Regions from separate parts of the Arthrobacter sp. MMS24-T111 genome, predicted to be linked through region 3. Evidence: riboswitches for the same ligand, from Rfam matches in the RefSeq annotation. Region 3 holds a riboswitch; each other region holds the start of a gene.
What was found. A riboswitch is a leader RNA that binds a small molecule or an ion and turns the genes downstream of it on or off. The one in region 3 is predicted to bind S-adenosylmethionine.
Positions count from the first base shown of each region.

Region 1 (7,567 bases), 1.2 Mb from region 3:
ACAACCGCCCACGATGTTGATGGACACCACGAAGAACCGGTCCGTATCAACGGGAGCCCCGGGACCGGCCAGCTGTTCCCACCAGCCCTCTTCGTCGGTGTCGCCCCGGGTCACGTGGGTGCTGCCCGTCAGGGCATGCTCGATCAGGATGGCGTTGCTGCCGTCCGCGTTCAGCGTGCCCCAGGTCTCGTACGCCAAGGTCACATCCGGCAGGTAGCCGCCGCCTTCGAGCTCGAGTCCTCCAATGGAGGCGTAGCGGACAACTCCGTGTTCGGGAATGGTGGTACGGGCGACGGTAACCGTCATGGCAAGACCTCTTCTACGCGCTTGCCTGCCGTCATTTGACCGGCAGGCCAGGTCTTCACCCGGGGCACCCCACCGCGGAAGGAGGGTTGCCGGCCAGCAAGCCGGGGCTGTCACTGGCACTCATGACCTGGTTCGAGTGTACGAAACACCCCCCGGTCCAGGCCAAGAGTGTGACTGGTTGTGACTTTCCGGCGCTGCCGGCCGGCAGCGCTCCAGCGTGCCGGCGGTCAGGCGTCGGCGCCGCCCTTGGCCGCGCGGAAACCGGCCTCCAGGTCGGCCAGGATGTCGTCGATGTGCTCCAGGCCCACCGACAAGCGGACCAGCCCCGGATTGACCCCGGCCACCACCTGCTGCTCGGGCGAGAGCTGGCTGTGGGTGGTCGACGCCGGGTGGATGACAAGCGAGCGGACGTCACCGATGTTGGCCACGTGGGAGTGCAGTTCCAGGGCGTCGACGAAGCGCTTGCCCGCCTCCGCACCCCCTGCCAGGTTGAAGGCGACGACGGCGCCGGTCCCCTTGGGCCCGTACTTGCGGCCCCGTTCGTACCAGGGGCTGGACGGCAGCCCCGCGTAGGCGACCGATTCGACGTCGGCCCTTCCCTCCAGCCAGCGCGCCACCTCCGTGGCGTTGGAAACGTGCCGTTCCACCCGCAGGCTCAGCGTTTCCAGGCCCTGCGAAATCAGGAAGGCGTTGAAGGGCGAAACCGCCGAGCCGAGGTCGCGCAACAACTGGACACGGGCTTTGAGGATGTAGGAAAGGTTGGCGCCCAGTGCGCCGCCCTCGCCAAGATCCCGGGCGTAGACCAGCCCGTTGTAGGTGGGATCCGGGGTGTTGAAACCGGGGAACCGGCCGGGGTCCTTGCCGAAATCGAACTTGCCGGAGTCGACGATGACGCCGGCAATGGCCGAGCCATGGCCGCCCAGGTATTTGGTGGCGGAGTGGATCACGATGTCCGCACCCCACTCCAGCGGCCGGATCAGGTAGGGCGTGGACAGGGTGTTGTCCACGATCAGGGGAACGCCGGCGTCGTGGGCAACCTGGGAGATGCCTTCGATGTCCAGGACGTCCTGGCGCGGGTTGGAGACCACCTCGCCAAAGAACAGTTTGGTGTTGGGCCGCACCGCGTTGCGCCACTGTTCCAGGTTGTCCGGATCTTCCACGAAGGTGACCGCGATGCCGAACTTCTTCAAGGTGTGGGCGAACAGGTTGTACGTTCCGCCGTACAGGCTGGGGCTGGCCACGATGTGGTCCCCGGCCTCGGCGATATTCAGGACGGCGAAGGTCTCCGCAGCCTGCCCCGAGCTCAGCAGCAAAGCCGCCAGGCCACCTTCGAGGCTGGCGATCCGCTGCTCCACCGCGTCCTGGGTGGGGTTGCCGATGCGGGTGTAGATCGGCGCCAGTTCAGCCAGGGCAAAACGGTTGGCTGCGCTCTCGGCGCTCGGGAACACGAAGGACGTGGTCTGGTAGATGGGCAGGGCCCGGGCTCCGGTGGCGCTGTCAGGCTCCTGGCCGGCATGGATCTGGCGGGTTTCGAAGGACCATCCGTTGGACATCTCAGTCTCCTATGACATGGGCCCGGCATGCTGGGAGCACCACGGGCCGCGCTTGCTTCCGGCAATTGCCGGACAGCCTGGTCCTCACCCGGGGCACCCCACCGCGGATGGAGGGTTGCCGGCCAGCGAGCCGGGGCTTGGCGCTGGCACTCATGACCTGCGCCCAGTGTAGGAAGATCGCTCCGGCCGGGACAGCATTGTGACGAACATGGTCTTGCCGCGGCGTGCGCGCCGCGCGGCCCGCGAGGGTGGCAGCTGACGGGCGGGGGACGGATCCGGGCGCGGGAGCAGTCCCATGCGGAGGTTTTCCAAGGTTCCACAAATAATGCGAAGGATCGCCCGAGGTTTGGCTGCCAGCCGTGCCGCCCCGGATACCTTGGAAGCCGGACGTCGTTATCCGGTCGCCCCGTTACCTTTTTCGTAGCCCGTTCCTGTTGCAGGATGAGGGTGTGCTGGCCTGCCGGCCCCGGCATGATTGCCGCCCCCAGTCGTCAATGATCCGGGGGGTGTTGTCACCGGGGTCCGGTAGGTGCCGGAGAGACCGCTAATAGAGGCAGGACAGTTTGGGATCGTCGTGCGTAACGTGGATGCCGGGCTCTGACACCGAGGACAGCCCAGCACAGGTATCAGCTGCTGCGACTGGGAGGTACAGGTGATCGGAAACCACGAAAGCATTGATGTCTTCATCGGCTTGGACGTCGGCAAGGGCGAGCACCACGCCGTTGCCGTGGACCGGGCCGGGAAGAAGCTCTTCGACAAGGCTTTACCCAACGACGAGCTCAGGCTGCGCGAAATACTGGCGTCGCTGGACAACCACGGCAGGATCCTGCTCGTGGTTGACCAGCCCGCGACGATCGGTGCGTTGCCGGTCGCGGTCGCCCAGGCCGCCGGTGTCACCGTCGGATACCTTCCCGGGCTGGCGATGCGCCGGATCGCGGACCTGCACCCCGGCGAAGCGAAAACCGACGCAAGGGACGCGTTCATCATCGCCGCAGCGGCCCGGACCATGCCCCACACACTGCGATCCATCCAGATCGCCGACGAACAACTCGCCGAACTGACCATGCTCTGCGGCTTCGACGACGACCTGGCCAAACAGGCCACCGCGACATCGAACCGGATCCGAGGCCTCCTGACCCAGATCCATCCGGCACTGGAGCGTGTCCTCGGCCCGCGCCTGGACCACCCTGCCGTGTTGGATCTGCTGCGGACCTGGCCGACCCCCGAAGCCCTCCGCCATGCCGGCCGGCGCAGGATCGGGAACCGGCTCAAGAAGCTCGCACCCAGGATGGGTGAACGTCTTGCCGGCGAGATCATCGAGGCCCTGGACCAGCAAACGGTGACAGTGGTCGGAACGAACGCTGCGACCATCGTGCTGCCCCAACTGGCGCGGATGCTCGCCGATATCCGCGAATCGCGGGACACCGTTTTCGCCCAGGTTGAAGCCCTCGTGGAGGCCCACCCTCTTCACCCGGTCCTGACGTCGCTCCCGGCGGTCGGCGTCAGGACCGCAGCACGGATCCTCACCGAGATCGTCGGGAAGGACTTCGCCTCCGCAGGGCACCTGGCTTCCTACGCAGGCCTGGCCCCGGTGACCTGGCGATCAGGGTCTTCCATCCGCGGTGACCACCCATCCCGGAAGGGAAACAAGATTCTCAAAAGAGCCCTGTTCCTCTCCGCCTTCGCGGCCTTGAAGGATCCGCTGTCGAGGGCCTACTACGACCGGAAACGAGCAGAAGGCAAACGCCACAATCAGGCTCTCATCGCCCTCGCCCGCCGCCGCTGCGACACCCTCTACGCCATGCTCAGGGACAGCACCTTCTACGAACCCCGGCAACCCTCAGCCGCTTGACGAAAACCATAGAGGCACCCCCTACTAAGCACAAAAGGAATCCGATTCCGTTGCCCCAGTCTTTGCGCCTGGCCGTTGGCGCCGCACTGTTGTCCGTCGTCGCCCTCTGCTCAAGCGGAGCACCGGCGCAAGCCTCGGCGCCGGCAGCGGCACCCACCGCGCCCGCCGCGCCCGCGGCCGCTCCCGACAGCCCGAACGGCCGCTACCTGGTCCAGTTCCCGGCGGGAACCGACGTCCCAACGGCGGCGCGCGACCTTCGTTCCCAAGGGGTCGCCGTCGACCACACGTTCAGCAAGGCCCTGCACGGAGCAGCGATCAAAGCCACGGCGGCGCAAGCCGCCGCACTGCTGCGGTCCGGCAAGGCAACCGCCGTGGAACCCGACGCGGTATCGACGATTTCCGCCACGGAAAAACCCGCCCCCTGGGGTCTTGACCGGCTGGACCAGCAGGCGTTGCCACTGTCCGGCGCCTACACGTATAACGCTTCCGGCCTCGGTGTCCGTGCCTATGTGGTTGACACCGGAGTCCTCGCCTCCAATGTCGATTTCGGCGGACGGGTTGCCGCGGGATGGACGGCACTGTCCGACGGCGGCGGAACAAGTGACTGCAACGGACACGGCACCCATGTTTCGGGGATCATCGCCGGAACCGTCTACGGCGTGGCCAAATCCGCCACGATCGTGCCTGTGCGGACCTTGGCCTGCGACGGGTCCGGCTACTATTCGGACATCATCGCCGGACTCGACTGGATTGCCGGGGACCATGCCGCAGGAACTCCGGCCGTGGTGAACATGAGCCTTGGCGGACCGGGCAGCACCCTCCTTGACACTGCGGTCCAGAACGTCGTCAACGACGGTATTTCCGTCGTCGTCGCGGCCGGAAACTCGGCCACGGATGCCTGCACGTCCTCCCCCGCCCGGGTCCCGTCCGCACTGACGGTAGCCGCAAGCGACTCCTCGGACCACCAGGCATCGTTTTCCAACTACGGCCAGTGCGTGGACCTTTACGCCCCGGGGGTGGGCATTACCTCCACCTGGAACACGTCGTCGACGGCCACGGCATCGCTGAGCGGGACCTCCATGGCTTCACCGCACGTTGCCGGCGTGGCAGCCCTCATCCTCTCCCAGCACCCGCTCTTCACCCCTGCGCAGGTCACGGACACCGTCCTCTCGGCGGCTGTTCCGGGAACCATCGCCGGTGCCGGCGCCGGAACGCCAAACAAACTGCTGCACGTGCCTGCCAGCCCAAGCCTGCCCGGGGCGTTCTCGTCGCAGGCGCCGTTCAGGCAACTGGACACCCGCTACGGCACCGGCGGCATCAGCGGCCCCGTAGCACCCGGAGACACCATCCGCGTCCCCGTCACCGGCCGCGGCGGCATCCCCACCACCGGAGTCTCCGCCGTCGCCGTCAACGTCACCGCCACCTCCCCCACCAGCTTCGGCAACATCACCGTCCACGCCGGCGGCACCCCCACCCCCGGAACCTCCAACCTCAACTTCAACCCCGACCAAACCACCCCCAACCTGGTCATCACCCCCATCGCCGCCGACGGAACCATCGCCCTGACCAACAACTCCGCCGGCACCGTCCAACTCATCGCCGACACCTTCGGCTACTACATCGCAGGAGCCCCGGTAGACCCTGGCACCTTCTCCTCGCAGGCGCCCTTCCGGCAACTGGACACCCGCTACGGCACCGGCGGCATCAGCGGCCCCGTAGCACCCGGAGACACCATCCGCGTCCCCGTCACCGGCCGCGGCGGCATCCCCACCACCGGAGTCTCCGCCGTCGCCGTCAACGTCACCGCCACCTCCCCCACCAGCTTCGGCAACATCACCGTCCACGCCGGCGGCACCCCCACCCCCGGAACCTCCAACCTCAACTTCAACCCCGACCAAACCACCCCCAACCTGGTCATCACCCCCGTCGCCGCCGACGGAACCATCGCACTGACCAACAACTCCGCCGGCACCGTCCAACTCATCGCCGACACCTTCGGCTACTACATCGCAGGAGCCCCGGTAGACCCTGGCACCTTCTCCTCGCAGGCGCCCTTCCGGCAACTGGACACCCGCTACGGCACCGGCGGCATCAGCGGCCCCGTAGCACCCGGAGACACCATCCGCGTCCCCGTCACCGGCCGCGGCGGCATCCCCACCACCGGAGTCTCCGCCGTCGCCGTCAACGTCACCGCCACCTCCCCCACCAGCTTCGGCAACATCACCGTCCACGCCGGCGGCACCCCCACCCCCGGAACCTCCAACCTCAACTTCAACCCCGACCAAACCACCCCCAACCTGGTCATCACCCCCGTCGCCGCCGACGGAACCATCGCCCTGACCAACAACTCCGCCGGCACCGTCCAACTCATCGCCGACACCTTCGGCTACTACATCGCAGGCTGAACGCGGCCCCTGCGGGGACTTCCCTCACCACGCCCGGGGGCGGAAATCCAAGTAAGGGTACCCTTAGCTGAGAGCCCGATCACAAAGTGCCAAGATGTTGCCATGCGCATGGATCACGTCTCTTACGCCTGTGAACACGATGGCCTCGCGGCCACTACCGAACGGATTTCAACTGCCCTCGGCGTTGAGGCAGTGAAGGGCGGGGTCCACCCCCGTTTCGGCACCCGGAATATGATCATCCCCCTCGCCGGGCACAAATACCTCGAAGTTGTGGAGGTCCTGGACCACCCTGCTTCGGACAAGGCACCGTTCGGACAGGCAGTGCGGGCCCGTTCCGCTGCGGGCGGCGGCTGGATGGGCTGGTGCGTCGAGGTGGACGACCTCGCCCCGTTCGAGGAACGCCTGGGCCGCGCTGCCGTGAACGGCAACCGCAAGTTCCCGGACGGCCGCGAACTCGTGTGGAAGCAGATCGGCATCCTGGGCCTAATTGCAGACCCCCAGGTCCCCTACATGCTCAAATGGGAAGGCGACCCGTCCCTGCACCCCTCCAACGCCTACGAGAGCAACCTCAAAATGAGCTGCCTGACCATTGCCGGCTCCGCGTCGCGGGTGACCGAGTGGCTGGGCGAGCCGGTGGAGAAGCCGCTTGAGGACGTTGCGGTCGAATGGGTAGCCCCGCACGGCACTCCCGGCATTCTGTCGGTCACTTTTGAAACCGCCAACGGGGCCGTCACGATCTGATTACCCCTCCCGCTCTCCGGCTTGTTTCCGGAGAGGGGCCGTAGGTACCTGCGCCCAAAGAGCTTCGGCCGCCATCGGGTGGTGACAACGGCGTCACCACCCGATGGCGGCCGAATTCCTTTAAGCGTTCCCGGGGAGGATCGCTGAATTATTCGGAAGGGCGCTGAACCACAAGCCTCCTCCATAAATGTCGGACCCTGGTTGGATGATTTCTTTATGGGAATCGGTGCGGATCTGGCGGCGGTGATGGAGGGTGTTTCTGCCTCTGTTGCTGCGCTCAGCGGGCTGGTTCTGGAGGACGCTTCCTTGACTTCTGACCTTCATGCCGGCGTTTCCGTGGATGTGTTGCAGCGGCAGTATGGGCTGTGTCTGGAACGGCTGGAGCTTGTGGCCAGGTTGGAAGCTCAGCTGGCGGCGGTGAAGGCGCGCGATGTGGCCGAGTGCGTTGACATCCAGCATGCTCTGCTTCCGCCGGACGCCCCGGTGGAGGAGCGCACGTTCGCGGAGATGTCCGCGGTGGAGGAGATCGCCGGGATCCTCACCATCGGTTCGGGGGCGGCCGGGGCGTTGGTGGAGCAGTCCCGCCGGGTTTGTTCACTGCCACCGGTGGTTGAAGCCTTGGCTGCGGGTGACATGTCCTGGCAGCACGCCCGGATCGTGGCCGACGAAACCGAAGGCCTCACCCCTGCAGGGGCGGCCGCGTTGGTGGC
Region 1 is NZ_JBTZRO010000001.1:3,875,107-3,882,673, forward strand. It holds gene metX (homoserine O-acetyltransferase MetX) at 1-306, opposite strand, end outside; SAM riboswitch class IV at 319-434, opposite strand; gene ACX5I6_RS18205 (bifunctional o-acetylhomoserine/o-acetylserine sulfhydrylase) at 534-1,859, opposite strand; SAM riboswitch class IV at 1,903-2,017, opposite strand; partial or broken gene ACX5I6_RS18210 (IS110 family RNA-guided transposase) at 2,447-3,711, shown strand; gene ACX5I6_RS18215 (S8 family peptidase) at 3,762-6,116, shown strand; gene ACX5I6_RS18220 (VOC family protein) at 6,219-6,857, shown strand; gene ACX5I6_RS18225 (HNH endonuclease signature motif containing protein) at 7,074-7,567, shown strand, end outside.
Region 1: linked by a shared signal. The riboswitch ahead of ACX5I6_RS18205 (bifunctional o-acetylhomoserine/o-acetylserine sulfhydrylase) and the one ahead of ACX5I6_RS12440 (aminotransferase class V-fold PLP-dependent enzyme) in region 3 are both predicted to bind S-adenosylmethionine.

Region 2 (7,567 bases), 2.0 Mb from region 3:
AGTCGCTTTCGACGTCCGACAAAGCCGTGATACCGGCCCGCACGCGGTCGTTCACCAGCTCCTGCTGCGCCCGGCGGCGGCTGGACAGCTGGAAGTTGCCGAAGAGCAGGAACAGGACCAGGCCAAGGAACGGAATGAAGAAGATCCCCAGCAGCCAGGCCATGGCCGTGGTGGGACGCCTGTTGCCGGGGATGATGCCCAGCGCCAGGACCCTGATCACCAGGTCGGCAAAGCCCAGGAGCACCACAACCCACGTCGGCGCGGTGCCGGCAAGCGAAAAAGGCCACAACACGTCAATAACTCCCGGGGAGGTCGGGCTCCGGGGACGGTTCCGGCCGGCGCACTCCGCCCAGCTTAGCGGCGCCGCCGCACTAAGCTGGTGCCATGAGCTCTCCAGCCCCCGTGGTTCTCGTCTTCCTTGACCCTGCCTACCCTGACGGCAGGGTGGCCGACGCCGCCAAACCGCAGCTCCTGGTCACGGACCTGGGCGTCACGCGGGGGACGGCATCTTCGAAACCATGCTGGCTGTCGGCGGAGCGGTCCGGAAGATGCAGGCCCACCTGGACCGGCTCGCAGGCTCCGCCCGCGCGCTGGACCTCGAGATTCCCGGGCAGGACGTGTGGCAGCGCGCCATTGCGGCCGCCGTTGCCCGGCACCGCGCCGGGAACCCGCCGTCGGACGCTGATGCCGACGAACTGGTGGTCAAGCTGGTGGTGACCCGCGGCGTCGAGGGCGCCCCGGCCCCCACCGCCTGGGTGCAGGTCTCACCCGCCGGGGCGGCGGGCCGCCGCCAGCGGGAAACCGGCATCGACGTGATCCTGCTGGACCGCGGCTATGACAGTGACGTGGCCGAACGGGCCCCGTGGCTGCTCCTGGGTGCCAAGACGTTGTCCTACGCGGTGAACATGGCGGCCCTCCGGCACGCCCACAAGCAGGGCGCGGACGACGTCATCTTCACCTCATCCGACGGCCGCGTCCTGGAAGGGCCCACCTCCACGGTGCTGCTGGCACACGTGGAAAAGTCCGACGACGGCACTGCGGTCAAGCGCCTCATCACGCCGCAGCTGGACAGCGGCATCCTGCCCGGAACGTCCCAGGGCGCGCTTTTCGCGGCGGCCAAGGCGGCGGGGTGGGAGCTGGGGTACGGCCCGTTGGAGCCCCGCGACCTGCTGGATGCGGATGCGGTCTGGCTGATCTCCAGCGTCCGTCTGCTGGCCCCGGTGAACCGGATCGACGGCAAGGAGATCGGCACGCCGGCCGTGCAGAAGGAACTGACTGCGGAGTTGAGCGGGCTTTTCGCCGGGATCCAGTAGCCGCGCAACAGGGCCACCGGCCCCTTTTGCCCTCCCGGCTTCACCCGTAAGGTGTGGACCATGGACTCGCACAAGCTGCCGATCGAAAACCTTTCCTTTGACGACTGCTGGGAACTCCTCGCCAATGACACCGTGGGCAGGCTGGCCATCGTGGTGGACGAGCATCCCGAGATCTTTCCCGTGAACTACATCGTCCACCTGCGCAGCATCGTCTTCCGCACCGCGCCCGGTTCCAAGCTCTGGGGCGCCAAAATGGAGCGGCCGGCGGCGCTGGAGATCGACGGCTACGACCCCGCCACCGAAATGGCGTGGAGCGTGGTGGTGCGCGGCGATACCGGGATCATCGACGACCAGGCGGTGAAGGACCAGGTGGACGGCCTCGGCCTGGAACCCTGGCAGCCCGGCGAAAAGGCCAACTACGTCCGGCTGAACGCCAAGGCGCTGACCGGCCGCCGGTTCCAGGTCAACCGGCCGGATGTCTGGAACACCCGCGTGCAGGACCGGCGCCGGGCCTCGTTCGAATAATGCTGCGCCGCCGCTTCCGTCCTAACCGAGCGCTGCCGCCGCCTGCCGGGACAGCTGTGCTTCCAGTCCGGACAACAGGATGGTGAGCCCCTGGTCGAGCTCGCTGGCGCCGTCGTAATCCGCCAGCGCCGGGGCCAATGCCCGCAGGTTGGGAAATTCCTTGGCCGGAAGGCGGTGGAGCCCCAGCCGCAGCAGCACCTCGTTCTCTTCGGGGTCCACCACGAACTCCTGCAGTTCGTTGAGGATGTGGCCGTAGAGGAAGCCGTAGTACACGCGGTAGACGTGCAGCGCGTCTGAGGGCTCGAACCCTGCCGACACCAGCAGGGAAAGGATCTTCTCCAGCGGCCGCAGCGTGCCCAGCGGCCGCAAACCGAGGGGCGTGGAGAGGGGCCTGGTCACCAGGAGGGGCACCACGTTGGGATGCTTGAGTGCCAGGGCCCGCAGGTTATGGGCGATCGCCCGCAACTGCGCCTTCCAGTCCGGATCATCCTGCTGGATGGTGAGCTGGTCGAGCACCAGTTCCGAAACCCCGTCGAGCAAGGCAGCCCGATTTTCCGCGTAGCGGTAAAGGCTCATCGGGTCCCTGCCGAGCTCCTGGCCCAGGCGGCGCATGGTCAATGCTTCGAGGCCTTCCGCATCCACCATTTCCAGCGCTTTTGCCAGCACGACGTCCCGGCTGAGCCTGGCCTTGGCCTTGCCGGTACCGGATGGTTTGGGGGAAGTCATGAATTTGTCCTCGCTGCGGACAACTGACCCGAGTTCATTCGAGAGGGTTGCCTCATATGTAGTCTACGGGTAAAGTCTACAGTGTAGACAGGCGTTGACGGCGCTAATGATCCCGGTTTCTTTCACAGGATTAATCTATGGACCCGATTGCCAACAGTGCAGGGCATCGAGGTTCGCTGCTGTAGCCGAACGGCGGCGCCACGCACATAGCGAAGGGACGCCATCATGGCACATTCCCAGTTTGATCTCTTTCTCCAAGACGCCACCTACTTCGACCAGACCTCCGAGTCCACCCTGGAACGCGACCGCTTCTACGGCCTGTACATGAGCTGGTGCTTCATCAACCAGCACCAGCCGGGTACGGAAACGACATTCTGGTCGGCCATGAAGACCCGGTTGCCGGGCAGCCGCAAGGGCCTGCGCATGAAAGGGCCGGCTGCCGCCGACTACATCGTGTCCTCGTATCCCGAGCTGGTCTAGGACACAAGAAGCCGCGGGGGATTCCCAGTCCCTGCCTGGCCATGACGTAAATGCTGTGGCACCCACCGTGCCGCAGCATTTTTCATGCCCGGGCCATAGGGGCCCGGTGGGGATGCGGCCTAAGTGGGAATGATCCGGAACAGGAACCTGGTGCGGACCATCACCCACAGCAGGGCCAGCACCACGGCGTACGCCACGGTGTTGAGGAAGATACTCTCCTGCTGGAGCGCGGGGATATTGGCCACGACGGCGATCAGCACCACATGCATGATGAAGACATAGAGGGTTGCGCGGCCGAGCGGGATCAGGAACCAGCCCAGGGCCCGCTCAACCGGCTTCCAGTAGGCGCTGAGGAACGCATACGCCGCCACCACCAGGAAGACGACATTGAGCAGGCGGCCCGGGGCCAGGTACGTCCGGCCAAAGAGGGCGTCATACATGGCCCGGTAGGTGGCGTCCGGCATCAGCGCCAGCCGGACGTCGTAGTTGTTGGCCAAGTAGGGGTTTCCCCAGGAGAGGAAAGCCAAGGCGAATGCGGCCACCGTACAGGCTGCCACCACCCAGGCATGGGCCGACAACCACGCGATAATGCTCCGCCGGTGGTATCCCACCACCAGCCCCAGCACGAACAGCACCTGCCACACCAGCAGCGGAAACGAGTCCTCGAACTGGGACGGCAGGATCCGGAACCTGGTTCCGGCGCCGACGGCGTACACCGCCAGCGACGCCACCAGGACCCACACGGCCTTTCCGCGGTTCAGCAGCGCCAGGATCAGGGGGCTGACCAGGAGAAGAACCACGTACAGCCCCATGACGTTGAACTGCCAGGGCCCGAACTGCAGCAGCAGGATGGCCGGCAGGACCTGGGGCGGCACCGGGAACTGGAACAGCGATGACATCCCGGCGTAGAGGTCGTACGTCCGGCCGGCACCGTTATGCCCGGCCCCGCCCGTCCCCTGGTCCACGAACGTGGTCAGTGCCTCGGTGTGGAAGAACGGAAGCTGCGCAATGAGGAAGACGCCAATCAGCACCGACAGGGCGGTCACATAGAGCTTCCCCGCCCGGCGGGAGGTGAGGTCCACAACCTTGCCGAAGTCTTCCCTGGCCTTCGGCCCGTAGACCATGCCCACCACCAGGCCGGAAAACAGCACAAAGAGTTCGGCACCGGAAACGAAGCCCACGGCCTCCTGGGTGAGCAGCTGGAACAGCGAGACCAGGCCCAGGTGGTTGACCACCACGAAGACAATGGCCATCCCGCGCAGCAAATCCACGCGCGAGTCCCTGTTTCCCGGGTCCTGGTAGCTCCACGCGGTGGCGGCGTTGACCCGGCGTGGAATCTGCCACAGCGCCGCCAGGAGGATGGCCATCGCCACGGCAACGGTCCAGACCGCTGCCCCGGACAGCGTGTTGGCCCGGACATACGATCCGTCCGCAACCACGTCGGTGACCGGCCCGGTGACCACGGCGGAGGACTTCAGCCGGTCCAGCGCGGCTTTGGCGATGGCGGGATTTCCGGTGAGCAGCCAGTCGATGCTGGCCACGCCGGTATCCCTGGTGCTGGTGCGCTCGTCCCACACCACCGCTGCCGTCCTGGCGAAAGCCGGCGAGGTGGCGGTACCCACCACCTGGTCCCACCAGGCCGGCTTGATATCCGCCTCCGGCGGTCCGCCGGCAGCAGGGCTGTAGAACGCCGATGTCTGGAGCAGGAATGGCTTCTTGCGGGCCTCCGCATAGGCATTGTAGAAGTCCTCGCCGCCCGAGCCGGTCAGCATCTCCTGGAGTTCACCGGCACGCGGCACGGTGTTGACGGCAGCCCCACCGGCGGTGTCGTCATGGTAGGCGGTCAGGCCCACCCAGTCCACGGCGTCGTCCCCCGGATAGTAGGGGGCGTAGGCGGCATCGGAGCCGTTCCAGGCGCCGTCGCCATTGGTGTCGAGGAGGGCGAAGCCGTCACTTCCCGGCGGCGGGGCATTCCGGTTCCGGTCAAAGGGGTAGTCCTTGCCCAGGTACGGCGCCCAGACCATGGCGGCCCGGCCGCCGTCGTCCTTCCTGACCGCTGCCGCGACCGCCTTGAAGGCTTCCCGGTAGGCGCCCGGCTGCTGCCCCCAGGGCACCCAACTCGAGTTCATGTCCGGGGCAAACCGGACCAACAGCCGGCCCTTGAACCCGGAGGTCAGGTCGCGGACCTTGCCGGCGAAGGCTTCCGCTTCGGAGGCGCCGATCTGGTCCAGCGGCACGGTGGGCTTCACGGTGAGCATGGCGTGGGCGCCCTTGGCCGCGGCCTGCTGCAGGAAGCCCTCAATGTTGTTCCGGTCCGAGTCGCGGAACGGAAGAGCGATGTCGTGGCCAAACACTGCCGGGCTCGCCCCCAGCCGGTCGGAGAATCCGGCGGCGGTATCCTCACCCCATTCAAGGACGGCACCCAGCCAGGGCTTGCCCTGGTCCGGTACCGCGGAGGCCGCCTGCGCGGCACCGGCGGGCGCCAGCAGCGCCAGAAGCACGACGACGGCGGCGGCCAGGAAAGCCCCGAGGAAACGATGACGGGCACGACGACGGCCGGCCTGGCGGTGCGATATTGCTGCTCGCATGCTGGCAAGACCCCCCGGTACTCCCACTGTGACGGCAGGGCGGCGCCCCGGTAGAAAACTTTATCGGTCCCGCGGCCCCGCCGGGTTCCCGTGACGCGGTGGTCGCGGGCTCTCAATTACGGAACATGACGACGGCGGCCGTGCGGCTTGGCGGCGCAGGTGTTACGTTTTTGGGGAGTAATGAGTACCGGTGTCAAGCCCTGACTGGCCGGTCGGCAACCCTCCTCTCGCGGCGGGGTGCCTCAGGTGAATACTTGGCATATCGACCGATTCGAGCTGCAAGCGTGAAAGAAGGAGATCCGTCGTGTCTGACGCACCCGCCCCTGACGAAAAATTGTCCTACCGCCTGATTACAGGCCCGGACGACCGCTCCTTCTGTGAGCGGATCTCGGCTGCGCTTGCGGACGGTTATGTCCTGCACGGCAGCCCGGCGGCCACTTTCAACGGCAGCAGCGTCATCGTGGCCCAGGCCGTTGTCCTCCCGGCCGCCATCGCGTCGGCAGACGCCGCGGTGGCCACGGCCGTTGACGACCTGGAAGGCGAGTTCGACGGCGAGGGCCACGCATGAGCTACGCGGGAGACCTGACGCCGCAGGAAGCCTGGGCCAAGCTGGAGCAGGGCGCCATCCTGGTGGACGTCCGCACCGAGGGCGAATGGGCCCACATCGGCATTCCGGACACCAAGGCAACGGACAACGATCCGCTCTTCATCCAGTGGACCTTCCCCGGCGGCATCCCCAACCCCGATTTCGTGAAGGACCTCAAGGAGCAGGCGCCCGAGGACCCCGGCGCGGAGCTGGTGTTCCTGTGCCGCTCGGGCCAGCGATCCATCGCCGCGGCCGTGGCGGCCACCCAGGCCGGCTTCACTTCCTACAACGTCCTGGAGGGCTTCGAGGGGGAACCTGACCGCTACGGCGAACGGACCGTCAACGGCTGGAAGAACCGCGGCCTGCCCACCAACCTCGGAAAGAACTAAGTGACCTTCAATCAAGACGCCCCCGGCTGGAACCCCGACACCCAGGCTGTCCGCGGCGGGCTGGACCGCACCAACTTCCAGGAAACCTCAGAGGCCATCTTCCTGAATTCCGGGTTCGTCTACGAATCCGCGGCCGCGGCCGAACGCGCCTTCACCGGCGAGGACGAGCGCTTCGTGTACTCGCGCTACGGCAACCCGTCCGTGGCCACCTTCCAGGAACGGCTCAGGCTGTTGGAAGGCACCGAGGCCTGCTTCGCGACGGCGTCGGGCATGTCCGCGGTGTTCACCGCTTTGGGCGCGCTGCTCGCCGCCGGTGACCGGGTGGTGGCCGCCCGGTCACTGTTCGGGTCGTGCTTCGTGATCCTGAACGAGATCCTGCCGCGGTGGGGCGTGGAAACGGTCTTCGTCGACGGCCCGGACCTGGACCAGTGGCGCGAGGCCCTGTCCAAGCCCACCACCGCCGTCTTCTTCGAATCCCCGTCCAACCCGATGCAGGAAATCGTGGACATCGCGGCGGTGAGCGAACTGGCCCATGCCGCCGGCGCCAAGGTAGTTGCGGACAACGTCTTCGCCACTCCCCTGCTGCAGCGCTGCGGGGACCTCGGCGCGGACGTCATCGTGTACTCCGGCACCAAGCACATCGACGGGCAGGGCCGGGTCCTGGGCGGCGCCATCCTTGGCACCAAGGAGTTCATCGACGGCCCGGTCAAGCAGCTGATGCGCCACACCGGTCCGGCGCTTTCGGCGTTCAACGCCTGGGTCCTAACCAAGGGCCTGGAAACCATGAGCCTGCGCGTCCGGCACTCCTCGACCACCGCCCTGCGGCTCGCCGAGTGGCTCGAGGAGCAGCCTGCCGTGAGCTGGGTGAAGTACCCGCTGCTGAAATCGCACCCGCAGTATGAGCTGGCGGCGAAGCAGATGAGCGCCGGCGGCACGGTCCTCACCCTTGAGCTGGCGCCC
Region 2 is NZ_JBTZRO010000001.1:694,433-701,999, forward strand. It holds partial or broken gene cls (cardiolipin synthase) at 1-292, opposite strand, end outside; partial or broken gene ACX5I6_RS03160 (aminodeoxychorismate lyase) at 385-1,313, shown strand; gene ACX5I6_RS03165 (pyridoxamine 5'-phosphate oxidase family protein) at 1,374-1,838, shown strand; gene ACX5I6_RS03170 (TetR/AcrR family transcriptional regulator C-terminal domain-containing protein) at 1,860-2,564, opposite strand; gene ACX5I6_RS03175 (hypothetical protein) at 2,790-3,044, shown strand; gene opgC (OpgC domain-containing protein) at 3,164-5,632, opposite strand; SAM riboswitch class IV at 5,809-5,923, shown strand; gene ACX5I6_RS03185 (DUF1737 domain-containing protein) at 5,937-6,200, shown strand; gene ACX5I6_RS03190 (rhodanese-like domain-containing protein) at 6,197-6,607, shown strand; gene ACX5I6_RS03195 (O-succinylhomoserine sulfhydrylase) at 6,608-7,567, shown strand, end outside.
Region 2: linked by a shared signal. The riboswitch ahead of ACX5I6_RS03185 (DUF1737 domain-containing protein) and the one ahead of ACX5I6_RS12440 (aminotransferase class V-fold PLP-dependent enzyme) in region 3 are both predicted to bind S-adenosylmethionine.

Region 3 (7,567 bases):
CGCCGACGCGCGCAAGACCACGAACAAGAAGCTGCACAAGGCGGACAAGGCTGTCCGCCGCGCCGTCGACCACGCCACGGGAGCCTAAGCACGAATGACCGCAGCAACTGCCGCCCGGGACGCCGCCGGAACACCTGTCCAGCACTGGGACGCGCCTTTCGCTTCCCGGCCCGTCAATGCCACCGTCACGGTGCCTGGCTCGAAGTCCCTGACCAACAGGTACCTCGTTCTGGCGGCATTGGCGGATGGGCCGTCCCGGTTGCGGGCGCCCCTGCATTCCAGGGATTCCGCGCTGATGATCGATGCGCTGCGGCAGCTTGGCGCCACGATCACGGAGGTCCCGGGCGACGGAACCTTCGGTCCTGACCTCGAAGTGGTCCCGTTGCCCGCGTCCGCGCCGGTGACGGAGGCCAGGATCGACTGCGGGCTGGCCGGCACGGTGATGCGGTTCGTCCCGCCGCTTGCGGCGCTCCGCAACGGGGCCAGCGTGTTCGACGGCGACCCGCACGCACGCAAGCGTCCGATGGGGACCATCATCGAGGCCCTCAAGGCCCTGGGTGTGGCTGTCTCAGCCGAAGACGGCAGCGCCCCGTCGTCCCTCCCGTTCGTCGTGGCGGGCACAGGCTCCGTCCGGGGCGGCCACCTGGTGATTGATGCCAGCGCTTCGTCCCAGTTTGTCTCCGCCCTCCTGCTCGTGGGGGCACGGTTCGACGACGGCCTGCATCTTGAGCATGTGGGCAAACCTGTACCAAGCCTGGACCACATCAACATGACGGTCGCGGTCCTGCGCGGCGCAGGCGTGTCCGTGGACGATTCCGTGCCCAACCACTGGGTGGTGGCGCCCGGACCGATCCGTGCCTTCGACCAGCGGATCGAACAGGACCTTTCCAACGCGGGCCCGTTCCTGGCGGCGGCCCTCGCCTCGCGGGGAACCGTGCGGATCCCCAACTGGCCGGCGGAAACCCAGCAGGTGGGCGACCTGTGGCGCAACATCCTCACCAGCATGGGTGCCACGGTCACGTTGGCCGGCGGCGTCCTGACCGTCACCGGCGGTCCGGAGATCAAAGGTGGCGACTTCGCGGACACCAGCGAACTCGCCCCCACCGTCGCCGCGTTGTGTGCCTTGGCCTCGGAGCCCTCCCGGCTCACCGGGATCGCGCACCTGCGAGGACACGAAACCGACAGGCTGGCCGCCCTGGTGGCAGAGATCAACCGGCTCGGCGGGGACGCCGAGGAAACCCCGGACGGACTGCTCATCCGCCCCGCCCGGCTGCACGCCGGCGTCGTGCACAGCTACGCAGACCACCGGATGGCCACGGCCGGGGCAATCCTGGGACTGGCAGTACCGGGCGTCCAGGTGGAGGATATTGCCACCACAGCCAAGACCATGCCCGACTTCCCACAGCTGTGGGCAGGCATGCTGGCCCAGGAGGGCACGTCCGCTGCCGGACCGGAAGGGCGCGGCAGTGGCGCGGAGCACTGATTCCTGGGACGAATCGGACGTCAGGATCCGCCCGAGCAAGAAAGGCTCCAGACCCCGCACCAAAGACCGCCCCAGCCACGATGACGCTGTGACCGGCCGGATCATCACGGTGGACCGTGGCCGGTACACCGCAGTGGTGGGTGAGGACTCGGACAATGAGCGCGTGGTCATTGCCGCGCGGGCCCGCGAGCTTCGCCGCAATCCCGTGGTGGCCGGCGACTTCGTCTCCCTGGTGGGGGATGTCTCCGGAGCCCCGGACACACTGGCACGCCTGGTGAAAATCCAGGACCGCCGCACGCTCCTTCGCCGCAGCGCCGACGATACCGACCCCGTGGAGCGAGCCGTGGTGGCCAACGCGGACCAGCTGGTCATCGTCGTGGCGGCTGCCAACCCCGAGCCACGCACCGGCTTCATCGACCGCGCCCTGGTGGCGGCCTACGATGCCGGGATTGCGCCGATCCTGCTGGTGACCAAGGCCGACGTCAAGGACCCCGCCGAGCTCCTCTCCAATTACACGCACCTGGACTTCCCGGTCATCATCAGCAAGACCGCCGACGCACAGGCCTCCGGGATCGACGCGCGGTCCGACGACGGCCTCTCGGCCCGGCTGGACAGCGCCGCGGTGGCCGCCCTCCGCGCGCACCTCGACGGTACCGTCACCGTGATGCTGGGGCATTCCGGGGTGGGCAAATCCACTATGGTGAACGCACTGACGGGTGCCGAGCGCGCCACCGGCGGCGTCAACGCCGTCACCGGGCGCGGCCGGCACACGTCGTCGTCCGCGCTGGCACTTCGGCTGGCGGACGCGCCGCCCGGCAGCTGGATCATCGACACCCCGGGGATCCGGTCCTTTGGCCTGGCGCATGTGGATCCGGACAGGATCCTGCGCTCGTTCCCGGATCTCTCCCCCGGCATCGAAAACTGCGAACGCGGCTGCAAGCACACGGCAACGGCGGTCAACTGCGGGCTGGACGAGTGGGTGGATGGCGGACACGCCGGCCCCACCGGCGCCGCCCGCCTGGCGTCCCTGCGGCGGCTGCTCGGTGCCGATCCAAGGATGGAAGCACAGGAAACGAAGGAGCTTGGCAGCGTCAACTGACGCGTTCTCCCGGCAGAAACGCCCGCAGACGGTAGTTTGGAACCATGATCCAACCCGCTTCGAGTTACAACGATGACCTGCGCCTGGCCCACGTCCTGGCCGACTCCGTGGACGACCAGACGATGAGCCGGTTCAAGGCCCTGGACCTCCACGTCGAGACCAAGCCGGACCTGACGCCGGTCACCGACGCCGACAAGGCGGCCGAGGAGGCCATCCGTGGCCAGCTCTCCCGCTCCCGGCCCCGCGATGCCGTCCTGGGTGAGGAATTCGGCAGCACCGGCCACGGCTCACGGCGCTGGATCATCGATCCCATCGACGGGACCAAGAACTTCGTCCGTGGCGTCCCGGTCTGGGCCACGCTGATCGCCCTGGTGGACGAGGGCGAACCGGTGGTGGGCGTCGTCAGCGCACCGGCACTGGGCAAGCGCTGGTGGGCTGCCAAAGGCATGGGGGCGTACATGGGCAGGTCCCTGGCCGCCGCCACCCGGCTTCGGGTCTCCAACGTGTCCAACCTGGCCGACGCCTCCCTCTCCTATTCCAGCCTGGGTGGCTGGAAGGAACGCGGAAACCTTGACGACTTCCTGGGCCTGACGGAGGACGTGTGGCGGACCCGGGCGTACGGGGACTTCTGGTCCTACTGCATGGTGGCCGAGGGCTCGGTGGACATCGCCTGCGAACCCGAACTGAATTTGTACGACATGGCCGCCCTGGTGCCGATCGTGGTGGAGGCCGGCGGCCGCTTCACGTCCCTCGAAGGCGAGGACGGCCCGTTCGGCGGCAATGCCCTGGCAACGAACTCGATCCTGCATTCAGAGGTACTGCACCGGCTGAACCCGGACCTCGACGACCTGCTCCAGCAGTCGCCCTAGCGGCAAGATAATCGAATAATACGACGCCGGACGCCTCCTTTGCGGGGCGTCCGCGGCCGTTTCTTCGGCAGGACGTAACAAAAGCCTTAACAATTGCTGCGGCTTTAGTCCTGCCCATTCCATGTTCTACGCTTTTATCCAGGTCACGAGTGCCAGCGCAAAACCCCGGTTTGCTGGCCGGCAACCCTCCATTCGCGGTGGGGTGCCCCGGGTGACGACCAGGCCGGTCCGGAGCGGATACGGCAAGCGCGGATTCCACTATGCCGGAGTCCTGTATCCAAGTGAGGTCTCTGTGACAACTGCCACCGTCTCCCCCCAGTCCGCCACCGCCAACGCCGCCGCGCCGGATCCGCGCCAGGCCATCGCCGGCCGTCCCCTCGCCGCGGTCACCGGCGCAGAGATCCAGGCGCCGCTGATCTCCGGCGGCCACGTTCGCTACGCAAACCTCGACTACGGCGCCTCCGCCCCGGCTCTGTCAGTGGTGTCCGCGTACCTGAACGAGATCCTCCCGTATTACGCCAGTGTCCACCGGGGCGCCGGGTACGCATCCCAGATCAGCACGTCCGTGTACGAAAACGCACGCAACATTGTCCGTGACTTCGTGGGAGGGCGCCCCGACGATTCGGTCATCTTCACCCGCAACACCACCGACTCCCTGAACCTGCTGGCCGGCTGCCTGCCGCTGGCCGGCGGCCGCCCCGCCGGGGACGTCTTGTACCTGGACATCGAACACCACGCCAACCTCCTGCCCTGGCAGGGCGTCCCGCACCGCAGCATCGTCGCCGCGGACACCATCAGCGGCACACTGGAGGCAGTCCGCGCTGAACTGGAGCAGGGCGGGGTCAGCCTGCTGGCCGTCACCGGCGCCTCCAACGTCACCGGCGAGATCCTCCCCATCCGGGCCTTGGCTACACTGGCGCACCAGTACGGCGCACGGATCGTGGTGGATGCCGCCCAGCTTGCGCCCCACCGCCGGGTGGACATCAGCGCGGACGACGTCGACTATCTCGCCTTCTCCGGACACAAGCTCTACGCACCCTTCGGCGCAGGCGTCCTGGTAGGACGTGCGGACTGGCTGGACGCCGGTGTCCCCCACCTGGCCGGGGGCGGTGCCGTCAAGGAAGCAAGGCTCGACGGCGTCAGCTGGGCCACCGGCCCGGCCCGCCACGAGGGCGGCTCACCCAACGTGCTAGGCGCAGCCACCCTGGCCCGTGCCACCCAGGTGATCGCCGGGCTGGACCAGGCCCGGTGGCACGCCCACGAATCCGCCATCCGCTCCTTCCTGGTGGAGGGCCTCCAGGGCATCGACGGCGTCACCGTCCACCAGATCTTCAAGGACACCAATCCGGAAACGGACACCATCGGCGTGGTCAATTTCTCGGTTGCAGGCTACGACGCCGGGCTGGTGGCCGCCTATCTCTCGGCGGAGCACGGCGTGGGCCTGCGCGACGGACGCTTCTGCGCCCACCCGCTGCTGAAGCGCCTGGGCCTGCCCAACGGATCACTCCGGGCGAGCTTCGGCGTCGGATCCCGGCTGGAGGATGCCGAACGCCTCCTTGCCGGCATCCGCACACTGCGCAGCAGCGGTCTGGGTTGGGACTACGTGGTTGACGCAGGCCGCTGGGTGCCGGCCAACGATTCCCGCACCTACCCGCACTGGGCACCCAACACCCCGGGCACGGCCGGCGCGGCCCCCTGTATCGACGACTAGTGGGCACTTCCCGCCCATGGTCCCCCAGCACATTTTCGAGGCGGTGCGGTAAATTCGAGGGGCATCAACAGTCGGAATTGAAGGAGTCCACGCGTGGTTCGGTGTGGCCCCAAGCTTGATCACGGGCGCCGGCGGGAACTTGGCGGCAGTTTCCGGGACGGCGGACGGCACTACCAGCGCGTCAGGCCGGGCTACCCCGTGGAATCAGCCCGGTGGCTGGTCCCGGCGCAGGCCCGCGACGCACTCGACGTAGGGGCCGGTACCGGGAAGTTCACGGCCCTGCTGCTGGAGCTTGGCCTGGAGGTAACCGCCGTCGATCCTTCCACCGACATGCTCGCCCAACTCGCGGCGCACTGCCCTGCTGCCACGGCCATGGCGGGAACCGCGGAGGCGACCGGACTGGCCGAAGCCTCCTTCGACGTCGTCACCGTGGCCCAGGCCTGGCACTGGTGCGACGCGCTGCCCGCGAGCACCGAACTCGCCCGCGTCCTGCGCCCGCACGGAACGCTCGGACTCATCTGGAACCAGCTGGATACCTCGGTACCCTGGGTGCACAGGCTTTCCAGGATCATGCACGCCGGCGATGTGTACCGCCCGGGCCACAAGCCGGTGGTGGGGCGCGAATTTACCGGGCTTGAGGGCAATGTCACGCACTGGCAGGACAAGGTAACCACCACGGACCTGATGGAACTCACCAAGTCCAGGAGCTATTACCTGCGCGCGAGCGAGGCAACCCGGGCCAAAGTCCTGGCGAACCTGGACTGGTACCTCCACGACCACCTGGCCTACGCGCCCGACCAGGAACTCGATCTTCCCTACCTCACCCTGGCGTGGCGCGCCGTGAAGGCGTAGCGGGATGGTTTTGCCAGGCGGCGCCGCAGGCCCCGCGGACCCGGCCGCGGCAGGGAACCCGGTAGGCTTGAGCCTGTGAAGACCAGCGCGCCATCCTCCTCCATCGAGGACTACGTCAAGGTCATCTATTCATTCACTGAATGGCAGGACAAGCCCATCACGTCCACCCAACTGGCCCAGCGGCTCGGGGTGGCGAATTCGTCAGTATCGGAGATGGTCCGCAAGCTCAAGGACCAGGGCCTGGTGGACCACAAACCGTACAGTGCCGTGACCCTGACCGACGCGGGACTGCGGCTTGCGCTGGCCATGGTGCGCCGCCACCGGCTGATCGAAACCTATCTCGTGGAACGCCTGGGCTACAGCTGGGATGAAGTGCACGATGAAGCCGAACAGCTGGAGCATGCAGTGTCGGACACGTTCATAGAGCGCGTCGCCGCCAAGCTCGGGGACCCCAGCCGGGATCCGCACGGCGATCCCATTCCCACGGCGGACGGCCAAGTGCTGATGCCGCGCGCCCACCTCCTCGCCGAACTGGACGAAGGCCATACCGGCAGGATCACCCGGATCAGCGACGACAACCCTGAGCTGCTCCGCTACCTTGCCTCGCAGGACATCGAGCTTGACGCCCGCGTGGAAGTGTTGGGGCGGCGGCCCTTCGGCGGCGCGCTGGTGGTGCGGATCGGGGGTGCCCGGGAGTACGACCTCGCCGATGAGATCGCCTCGGCATTGTGGGTCTCCAGCGACGCCCCGCACCCCGGCTGCAGCCTGGATCTGCCCTGACCAGCGGCGTTGCCGGAACCGCCGGCTGAGGGGCTCCGGGGCAAGACGCGATTTGGCGGGTTCCCGTATGGTGGATGGTGATGATCAGCAGACGTGACGCCGCAATAGCCCTGGATGTACCCCTTGAAATGGCGCAGCGCCATGGCCTGCCGAAGTGGATGCCGGAAGCCGAGCTTCCGAGGCATCCTGGACAATCCTCCCCCGTGGCTGGTGCAGTCACGGGCCAACCGGACAGGCAAGCGGCCCGTGTGGGTCCATCTCGAGTGCGCCGTGTGCGGGTATGAGGAAGCGGCCCGGCCCAAGAAGTGGTGGCCGGACTTTACCTACGTGGTGTGCGGGCACCACGCCCCGGAAGAGATCCCACCGGTACAGCCCGGTTGCGTCCGTGGCGAGTACGACGGCGTCGGGACGCGTTTCACAGGCATCGCGGACGTGGAAGCGCCGGCAGCCGGAGCCTAGCGCTTCCGGACGCACCGGCCCCGGTGCCTACGGAGTTCCGTTGCCCGTCATTTCCTCCGGAACGGCGGTGAGGTGCACTTCGGTGCCGTCCCGCAGCACGGCGACATCGAGCGGTTGGCCAATGGCGTCCGCGAACAGGAGCCGCTGCAGGCTCTCGGCGTTGCTGACAGGACGGCCTCCCGCCGTCAGGAGGATGTCCCCGGCCGCCAGCCCTGCCTTGTCCGCCGGAGATTCAGGCAGCACCTCCACAACGCGCAGCCCTTCGCGCCGCCCGGTGCGGATCACAGCGCTGGGAGTGAGCTGGATGGGCGTAC
Region 3 is NZ_JBTZRO010000001.1:2,649,496-2,657,062, reverse strand. It holds gene ACX5I6_RS12460 (DoxX family protein) at 1-88, shown strand, start outside; gene aroA (3-phosphoshikimate 1-carboxyvinyltransferase) at 95-1,483, shown strand; gene rsgA (ribosome small subunit-dependent GTPase A) at 1,467-2,582, shown strand; gene hisN (histidinol-phosphatase) at 2,627-3,451, shown strand; SAM riboswitch class IV at 3,593-3,706, shown strand; gene ACX5I6_RS12440 (aminotransferase class V-fold PLP-dependent enzyme) at 3,744-5,162, shown strand; gene ACX5I6_RS12435 (class I SAM-dependent methyltransferase) at 5,256-6,014, shown strand; gene ACX5I6_RS12430 (metal-dependent transcriptional regulator) at 6,090-6,794, shown strand; partial or broken gene ACX5I6_RS12425 (hypothetical protein) at 6,875-7,253, shown strand; gene ACX5I6_RS12420 (S1C family serine protease) at 7,281-7,567, opposite strand, start outside.